One region of the Leptolyngbya sp. FACHB-1624 genome, then DNA from elsewhere that is predicted to be linked to it. Evidence: riboswitches for the same ligand, from Rfam matches in the RefSeq annotation. Region 1 holds a riboswitch; each other region holds the start of a gene.

What was found. A riboswitch is a leader RNA that binds a small molecule or an ion and turns the genes downstream of it on or off. The one in region 1 is predicted to bind cobalamin.
Region 2: linked by a shared signal. The riboswitch ahead of ACMUEV_RS05250 (energy-coupling factor ABC transporter permease) and the one ahead of ACMUEV_RS00990 (hypothetical protein) in region 1 are both predicted to bind cobalamin.
Region 3: linked by a shared signal. The riboswitch ahead of cobG (precorrin-3B synthase) and the one ahead of ACMUEV_RS00990 (hypothetical protein) in region 1 are both predicted to bind cobalamin.

Annotation. Positions count from the first base shown of each region.
Region 1 covers NZ_CP180258.1:227,599-230,845, reverse strand. The annotation lists gene ACMUEV_RS01005 (NUDIX domain-containing protein) at 1-185, shown strand, start outside; gene ACMUEV_RS01000 (RidA family protein) at 182-571, shown strand; gene ACMUEV_RS00995 (acyl-CoA desaturase) at 725-1,546, opposite strand; gene ACMUEV_RS00990 (hypothetical protein) at 1,584-2,039, opposite strand; cobalamin riboswitch at 2,143-2,287, opposite strand; gene ACMUEV_RS00985 (DUF3574 domain-containing protein) at 2,606-3,043, opposite strand; gene ACMUEV_RS00980 (hypothetical protein) at 3,195-3,247, shown strand, end outside.
Region 2 covers NZ_CP180258.1:1,160,090-1,163,336, reverse strand. The annotation lists gene ACMUEV_RS05265 (energy-coupling factor ABC transporter ATP-binding protein) at 1-241, opposite strand, end outside; gene cbiQ (cobalt ECF transporter T component CbiQ) at 232-1,005, opposite strand; gene ACMUEV_RS05255 (energy-coupling factor ABC transporter substrate-binding protein) at 1,010-1,294, opposite strand; gene ACMUEV_RS05250 (energy-coupling factor ABC transporter permease) at 1,291-2,037, opposite strand; adenosylcobalamin (AdoCbl) riboswitch at 2,026-2,165, opposite strand; gene ACMUEV_RS05245 (hypothetical protein) at 2,306-3,226, shown strand.
Region 3 covers NZ_CP180258.1:6,007,907-6,011,153, reverse strand. The annotation lists gene ACMUEV_RS28590 (precorrin-8X methylmutase) at 1-589, opposite strand, end outside; gene cobG (precorrin-3B synthase) at 582-1,856, opposite strand; cobalamin riboswitch at 1,887-2,017, opposite strand; gene ACMUEV_RS28580 (hypothetical protein) at 2,538-2,834, opposite strand; gene ACMUEV_RS28575 (hypothetical protein) at 2,883-3,221, opposite strand.

The DNA.
Region 1 (3,247 bases):
GCCAACATACGATGAGCATTGCGTACATTGCCACTGCCAAGGGCGAACCCAAAGCAGGTGATGATGCCAAAAATGTGCGGATTGTCGAGATTTGGGAGATCCCTGAGAATTTATGTTTTGATCACGATCGCATTTTGCACGATTATTTACAGTACAGAAATTATGGAATGCGCCCAAGATTATGAAAAAAGTAATTCGGACTGATGCGGCTCCGGCTCCGGTTGGTCCTTACAATCAAGCGATCGTGGCTCAAGGTTTAGTCTTTGTCGCAGGTCAAATCTCACTCGATCCGCAGACGGGTGAAATTGTCGGTGCTGGCGATGTTGCGGCTCAAACCGAACGAGCCATGACCAGTTTGAAAGCCATCTTAGAAGCGGCTGGTTCGTCGCTCGATGATGTTGTCAAAACGATGGTCTGCTTGAAAGACATGAACGATTTTGCGGCAATGAATGCGGTCTATGCCAAATATTTTGATGAAGCAACTGCACCCGCAAGAGTTTGTGTGGAAGTCGCTCGCTTACCAAAAGATGTTTTGGTTGAGATCGACTGTGTTGCAACACTGAAAGATTAGGAGAACTGCGATCGCTCTTGAACCTGATTCACAAGCGAGAGCGATCGCATCGAAGCGCGATGGCTGGAAGGTTCGCATCACAAGGTAAATGCTTGTTCTGGAACGGGTATGGGCTTTTGTCGATTTGAATATTGGAAATTAGTTATGTGAGATTCAATACTCTACTAGATGAGCAGTCTTGACGTTTTTTGCAAGTTTCAATTTCTCCAACAGTCGAATCGTCAACCATATCACATCCACTTCCCACCAGCGCTTGCCAAACTGCGCCGAAGCTTGATAAGCATGATGATTGTTGTGCCATCCTTCTCCGAAAGTCAGCAATGCTGCCCACCAGCAATTCGTCGATCGATCATTGACCGCATAGTTCCGATAGCCAAAAGTATGACATGCACTATTGACAAAGCACGTACTGTGAAAGCCAACAAACAATCGCGCAAAAATTCCCCAAACTACGAAGGGCATTCCACCGAGACCATAAAGCAAAACAGCTAATGCAATCTGTAAAGCAATGTAGTGCTTGTGGCAAAACTGATAAAACGAATCATGAGCAATATCTTGAGTGAATCGATGCAGTTCTGAATGAGATGGAACCTCGTGCATCAGCCAACTGATATGACTCCACCAAAATCCCTGAGTCGAATCATGTGGATCACCAGTCCGATCGGCAAACAAATGGTGCATTCGATGATAGCCGACCCAACCCTTCACGGCTCCTTGACCTGCCAATGTGCCACACAAGATAAAGAAGTATTCTAACCATTTGACCGTTTTGAAACTGCGATGCGTTGCTAAGCGGTGGAATCCTAAAGAGATTCCTAGCCCGATCGTCAGCCAATGCAAGAATAGAGCAACTCCAACGGCTGACCAACTAAAATAAGCGGGAGACAGTGCAAGTAAGGCTCCTAAATGCAAGAAAACAACAACAGTAATTACAGTCCAACGAGGACGTGGAGAAATTAAACAGACATCGGTCATGAATTTTGCTCAAACGGTTTGGATAAAATCAGCGTGATCACTCAGCACGATTGCGCTCTGTGGCTTCTAGTTGAAACTCACTCCAACGGTGCTGCACTTGTTTATAGCAATCAGCAGGAGAGATTTTTAGGTTTTGCAGTAGACTGACCTGAACTTCGCGATCCCGTCTCGCCAGAAGCACGATCGCTTGAGTTGGGTCATACGTCGCGATTGCCTCGTGAATCGCAACCCCAGCTTGGCTATCAACTTCAAGCATTCGCAAATATAGCTCGACTTGTGCCTGCGCGACGAACTCCTGCTCAAAGACTACAGAATCAATACTCCAATTCATTGAAGCATTGATCCGATTCGTAATCTTGCAGGTTACTAGTCCTCGCCCTAGTCTCAAATAGCCATTCCAGCTAGTGAACCCTATCTGCAAAAAATTCTGCTGAATAACCAGATCTTGCCAGTGATCAAAATGCGATCGCAAATCATAATGTTGAAACCTCATCAACTTCCCCTGAACTGCAAAATAGGGAAGCAAATCCGTTTTAAGAAACTAAGAACCATCATCATCCGTACCTCGCAGATGAAACACAACAGACATACCTCTTAAAGAGGCGCTATGCATCGGCGGGCATCCTGACTCAAAGAACACAGTTCTTATCACAGTTGCGGGACAGCGTCGGGTTTGCACCGAACTTTCCCCCTTGCGTCTAATGGCTGATTCCCATCAGAACCGATACTCATCTAGAGAGTAGCACGATCAAGCAAAATTAGACTCATCTTTGCCGCACTTCACCCACTCAAACTGGATTGAAAATGAGCCAATCATCTAAATCGTTTACTAAAGTAGTCTCTGAAGGCTCTCACATTTTGCACAGATCCACATATCGGTTACATTCCATGTTGTTGACGAGAATACCAAATCGCTAGTTAGCCGTCCTATTGTTCGCTGATCTAAAAAGCCGCGATTCCTCGGAACCGTTGCCTCTGAGCGATCATGTCTCGTAAAACTCTAACGCTATGCCCGATAAAGATGAGACTCGTTCAGAAATTAAACTATCAAGTTGACCATTAAAACGAAACACACGATCGCTCATCCACGCGCAATACAGATTCTTGCTGAAATGCCTGTTTATAAGCGGCTCGGATCTGATCAATCTTCTTGCTACTCTCAACATTCATCGGATACAGCAGCGTCAGAAGTTGAGAGTTTTCTGCCACAACCTTACCCTGCGAATTCCGATATTGCCCCTTCGCGGCTACCCTTGTCAGCCCTTCAGGAAATAACGGAGTCACAACGCGATCGACAAATTGCTGAAATTCAACCTGAGTCACTTCTGAGCGATCGGGTTTCGCGAATCCAAAAAATAACTCTGTTCGCATAAAAGCCTTGCCGTGCGGTTGCAACTGGCAAGATTGATCCACAGATTCATCAACCTTTGCGAAAACCAGCAGCGGCACAATCAGCCCGACTGCCACTCCTAAAATTAAGTGGAATCTAGATTTCATCACATCAACCTCAACTCTCTCTTCTCTCACGTTGAAGTGGAATTCTTCATGCAATCCCTAGATTTTGTAAAACCTCAAAAAATCGATAGCTTGAATCGATCTCTGAGTGGGAATACTGAGACAAACCGATGGCAAACGGATAATAGGGAGCATGTGGCGCAAGCTAGATAATATCGTTCTAAATATCAGAACCTACGCCGATCT
Region 2 (3,247 bases), 930 kb from region 1:
TTTGCCGAAGTTCGATCAGCGATCGGCGATCGTAACTCAACGTCTGACCTTTCCAAGCAATCGTGCCGCGTTGTGGCTTGTATAAACCATTTGCCAGGAGAAACAATGTGGTTTTACCACAGCCATTTTGCCCAATCAAAGCCGTTCGTTTTGCGATCGGAATCTCTACCGTCAAGCCCTGAATCACAGGGTTTTTGGTTCCGGGATACGTATATTCGACTTGATCAAAGGCTAACGACATAGGCTGATAAGAAGCAATATGAGACATCCTAAACTAGCTTCGATCGCATAGCGTCGAGAAGGGCGATAGGTTCGTGGCGAATAGACTCGAAATTCCCCATTAAACCCTCTTGCTGCAGTGGATAAAACGAATTGTTGATAGTTCTCCATTGTTTTACGAAAAAGCTGACTGATCAGCAGACTCAAGCTATAAAACCAGCGTCGGACACTGCGATAACCATTGCGTGAATGTTGAGCAATCCAAAGTTCACGAGCAGTTGAGAGCAAAATAAAAATGAATCGGTACATCAGCATCAGCAGTTCTGTGAGTACCTCTGGACATCTGATTTGTTTGAGAACTTGTAATATTTCTGTAAATGGGGTTGTGAATAAGACGAAATATAAGCACGAGACTGTCGAAAGTGTCCGAGTCAAGATGACGACAGCTTGTAAAATCCCTTGCTGGCTCAAATAAAAGTAAGTCGATCCAAGTGAGAAACCCAAAACTGCATCGCTTGCCGAGCGATCCGCAATCCCCAGGATCAAGGCTGGAATACTGATCAGCCAAAACCCGATCGCAAGACTGAGCAACCGTAAATAGATACGACAAGGAATTTGAGCATAGATGACAATCCAAATTCCTAGCCAGATTGCGATCGCGATCTGAATGATTGGAGTTGCAATCAGAGCAATCAACAGTACGATCGTTGCAAATAGTAATTTATGTTGCGGTGGTAGTTGTCGTAATCGATTGCGATGGGAAAGCGTATCCAGCCAAAGGTGCATGGTTTTATTTACCTTGCGATCGCCCTTTATACAGCCCGATAACATATCCAAGTACACCTGCACCCAATGCTGCTTGCGATGCAAAGAGTAAACTTGCAACTTCTGTACTCGCAGGCTCAAACATGGGCTTAAACCAGGGTTCATAAGTCGGATGGCTCTCTTCGATCAGTTGTTGTGCCTGTCCATCTGCTCCATTAAACTCTGCTCGCACAAACACCAAAGGAGCCACAGTGAGGAGAATGACTGCGATCGCAAGGAACCAATTCTGTCGCGTCGATGATTGTCTCATGTCTTCATTAAGTTTAAGGTTTCCAATTCAGTCCGATTGTAGGTCTGTAGCCAATTCCAGACTAAGACCGTGAGTAAGCCCTCGCTAATGGCTAAGGGAATTTGAGTCAGCGCAAAAATTCCAGCAAACTTTAGAAATGCAGCCCATACTCCACCCGTTGCCGCCGGAAACGCCAATGCCAACTGGATCGAAGTTGTGACATAGGTTAAAAGATTCGCGAATGCTGAAGCTAGGAAAATTGCAGCTTTTTGATTCCCAGTTCTCAGCACTAAATGATAAATACCGTATGCGACGAAAGGTCCCACGATCGCCATTGAAAACAAATTGGCTCCGAGCGTTGTCAAGCCTCCATGCGCTAACAAAACGGCTTGAAACAGCAGCACCAATCCCCCTAAAACGGTCATTACCGCAGGTCCAAATAAAATTGCGCCGAGTCCAGTTCCCGTGGGATGCGAGCAGCTTCCTGTCACGGAAGGAAGCTTTAACGCAGATAAGACAAATGTGAATGCGCCAGCTAATGCTAAGAGCAGTTTCAATTCAGGATTTTGGCGTGTAATCCGCGTCAGCGATCGCAGTCCAAACGCAAAGAACGGCAGCGAGATCGCCCACCAAAACGCTGCCCACTGAACGGGCAAAAAACCCTCTGCAATGTGCATTGCCTGGGCTGGAGTTGCTGATCCCAATACTAAATACAAACTCAGCCCTGCCATTGCAGCAAGGCTCATCCATTTCCGAGTCCTCATTCTGTACCTCGCAGAACTAACAACCGTAAAGCTGGTGGGCATTCTGGCTTAGCGAAATCTCGCTTTACAGTTGCGGGACAGCGGCAGCTTTGCACTACACTTTCCCCAATCCAACTTTATTTAAGGTGTGACTCACTGTATCACTATTAGTCGAGTTTTTTGGTAGAGTTTTGTCGAGATGTAGAAATCTTTTAATCTATGACTCCAGAGGTAGACCGTCCTGTAACTGGGCTGATAATGTACAAGCACAGGAGTTGCCAGTCGCCTTATGTTAGAGCCATCTACCTTAAAATCGCCGCTGAAGCCCAATCGGTTACCTGTCTTTTTTGCATCCTCATCTTTATTCCCTGATCTTCCAACGTTCCAGCAAGCAAGTAGAACGCTCACGTTCGATCAAGCACGACTGACAACAGACTTACAACCCCCTTCGGGCAACACGCAAGTGACTAGTGCGATCGCTCAATTGCCCCCTGATTTCTCGAATTCCCTAAACCGAGAAATTGTCACTAGCGGTTTAACCGCTTCCCGCAGTGATCAAACAGATTCGGTTCAATCTGCTCAAGATATCGTTGTCTCCATCAGCAGGTTGGTCAAAGAGATCTCAGGCACAGTTCCATTCGCAAATGGCACAATCGATGTCGATCTTTCAACTTCAGCAGGAGCAGTCCAAGGCTCGATCGAGTTTGGTAATGGGGCACTTATATCTAATTTAACAACGCCTTTTGGAAGTTATTTTTCATCGATCGACTTCAAATCCTCTGATCAATATCCATTCAATTTCAACGGCACTCCAGGCATTGTCAATCTAGACGATGGCTTAGTCATCCTGGATTTCCAGCCTCAAACCCAAGATGACGAAATCGCAATTCCAATCAATGCACTCAGCGGCAATGTCACCTTCAACGATGGACAAGCGATTCTGAATATTCCAACTCCTTTTGGAGCATTTGCAACAAATTTTGATCTATCAGCATTAGTCAAACCTAGCACCCTGCAAGTTTCAGGAACTGTGACTGTGCAAGATGGAACGCCTCCGATCGAGATGACGGGCGATTTCGGCATCATTCAGACCACGCTTGACGTTCCAAAATTAGTTCAAAACGCTGGCTCAATCTTTGCAACCGTAGAAGGCATGATTCAGATGACGAATGATGCGATCGTCTACGATTTCAAGACCTCCATTTCGTAAGGCATTGAATTTAGCAAATTC
Region 3 (3,247 bases), 720 kb from region 1:
CCGCTGCTGCGATCGCGCTTCCCCCTCGTCGCCCATGCAAGGTAATAAACGGCACACCTCGACTGTTGGCTGCAAGTTCGGCTTTCGATTCTGCCGCTCCAACAAAACCAACGGGAAAGCCTAAAATCAACGCAGGTTTTGGTGCACCTTCATCGAGCAATTCCAGCAATCTAAATAATGCAGTCGGCGCATTCCCGATCGCAATCACGGCTCCTTTCATGTCCCAAAGATCTAAAGCAGCAGCCGATCGCGTATTGTTCAGCTTCTGAGCGAGTTCTGGAACAGTTGGGTCATTGAGGGTACAAATCACAGGATTATCGACTGGCAAACGTTTTCGAGTCACCCCATTTGCCACCATTTGAGCATCGCAGTAAATTGCGGCTCCATTGGCTAACGCCTGACGACCTGCTTGAACCGCATCTGGAGAAGCCTCAATATCATTCGCGAGATCAGTCATTCCACAAGCATGAATTAATCGCACTGTGACATGAGCTAAATCCGCAGGCAACCGTTCGAGATTCGCTTCAGACCGAATAATGGCAAATGATTTACGGTAAATATCCTCACCGTTGCGAATGTAATCAATCATATCGAGCATTGATAAGTTGAGCGATCGTAGAGAGGTCTGACACAGGCTGTTCTGTCAGCAGTTCCTCTCCAGCAAAAAGATAGTAAGCTTCGGACTGTTCCATCCTAGTTCCAAGCAAGGTGATATCAGCAGGACTCGGTTGAGCACAACCTTTTGGACAGCCTGTAATGTGAATATTAATGGGATGCTTTAAGGACTGAGTCAAAGCATGAGCATCAGCTTGCGTATGTGTCTCAGCAGAAGCACATCCAGGCTTGCCAGCACAGGCAACGATCGAGGATTGAATCGGGTCAATTGAGAAACCAGATAGCTCTTGCAATACGGTAGATGGATCGGCAATATTTGGCAGAATGATCGATTGCCACGGTGTTAGTCGAATTTCGCCTGAACCGTAGGTTTTAGCAAGTTCGATGAGGTGTTGAAATTGCGCGATCGAGAGTTGCCCCAAAGGTAATGCAATCCCGATATAAAACAATCCAGCTTGCTTTTGAGGATGAACTCCGATAAGGGAAACAATCCCAGACTTTAAAGAAATTGCAGTGCTGAAGGTTTCAAATCCTGCACGATCGAGAATTCCTTGAACCCCCCAATCTTTCAACATATCTCTCATCCTTGGCTTTTTCGGACGCTGAGATTGTTGGACATAGCTCAAATAAACTTTGGCTAAAGTTGCGATCGCAGAAACACACTCCGTCGCATCAATCACGACTCCAGTTTCATACAGTTGTTTATCTGCTGCAAAAGCTAACTGAAGCTGATTCGATGATATCGCTGAAAGTTGAATCTCATTGTATCGATGTTGCCAGGGCTGTGCAGCGCGAGTTCCGATACTCACTTGCCCACCGCCATCAATCCCAATACTAAATTTTGGGGGCAGACCTGCTAGTTCTGGCGTAGATTGAATGTAAGTATCAATGTCTTGAACGAGCGATCGCGTATCGATTAATTCGCTTGGATCAATTCCTGCGGTTGGGCTTGCCATCACATTGCGCAGATGATCCACCTGAGCATTTTTTGCCGCAAGCCCAATATTTTTCAAGATTTCAAAGATTTCTGGAGCCGATGAAACCGCTCGAAATTGAAGATTCGCACGATTCGTCACTTGAATCGTCGAAGTCTTCCAGCGATCGGTAATTTCAGCGATCGCACTTGCCTGCGCTACAGTCAAAATCCCGCCTGGAACTCGAATTCGCATCAAGATTCCATCTTGGGCAGGCGTTTCATAAAATAGCCCTGGACAGGGGTTTGCACTCACTAACTCACTCATATGCTCCTTCTCCGTGGTTCGCAGAGAATTGAATGAAGACTGACTTGGAATTGGCATTCTGACTCGATTTGATCATCATCACAGCTGCGCCACAGTACCGGATTTGCACCGGATTTTCCCAATCCAAGCCAATGAAGCATATCACACTCGATTGCGCAAGATTTCGATTCTCAAACTTCTCTAAATCTTTCTCAACGCGAAATCATCCATTGAGCTTCAATTTTTGGCATGGATGACTGAGAGCATGAATGAGCGTGACAGGGGCGGTAATGTTTTAGATCTATAGACGAACGATGGTGCTGCGATCGCGTTATGTCCAAATGCATCTCAGCAGCGTTCGGTTTCGGCTTCAGTTGCCCTAAATGTCTTTTTAATGCTCAAATTCATCTACGCCCATGTTCGCCGCATCATCGAAATGCTGACACTGACAGAGCATTCTGTTTCTAATCATACACACAACGCCCACAACAACACCCAACTTGCTGTTGTGAGCACAATCAAGGCTTGCGCGATTTTTTCCTCTGCACCACTGCCATACGGTTTCGACTACACCGTCTTCCATTCTCGACAGTGGCGCATCAGTCGCGCACAAACGATAACGATAAGGTAATTCCAGACAGCTTGTTGAGAAAATAACTCAGATTTAGGAAGCCCAAACTGATATTCAAAGAAGCTAAAGGATTAGACTCCTCTAAAGCCCAGATCCATTTCGATGCCCATTTGCTCGGCTTGCTGCATTGTTCGATCGCACTTTGTCCGTCGGCAGATCTGACGAATACCAATTTGACTGAAGAATAGTCCGAGCAGAATGATAGCACCAATTTCGGTGAGCTTGCGCGTGACCGCACTTGAAGCACCGAAAATCAAAATAACCATCCAGAGGTACAGTTGCCCTGGGACTTTTTGATGCGATCTCGTTCCCTTTCTGAAGTTCATCACAATTTGATTCAAGAAGTAAGATGGTGCTTTGGTGATCATGTCTCTTCACTGATGAAGCCTTTCCAAGTACGAGAAGAAACAGCCCCGTTACTTCACTTCACTAGATGCAAATTGTGTAACACGACCCGACTTAACTGCCACAACCACATCATAGGTTGCACAGTAAGCAAATGTAGTATTGTTGGCTTTGTTGTAGAGATTGACCACCATACCTGCACCACCAGGTTGCACGGAGACTGGCTCTAAATCGCCAAAGAAGTAGCGTCGTAACTCATCACCACCCCCAAACTGTCCCTTATGCTGGACAATTTTAGCGATCTTTTGCGACGGGGTTAAGCCTGTACTATCTTTCATTTCTTGAGCTGCTGATGCCTGCATGAGGTGAGGATTGATGGCTTTGAGTGGAGCATCCCAAATTGTGACCATGCCAACTCAAGCAGCCGTGGTGAAAG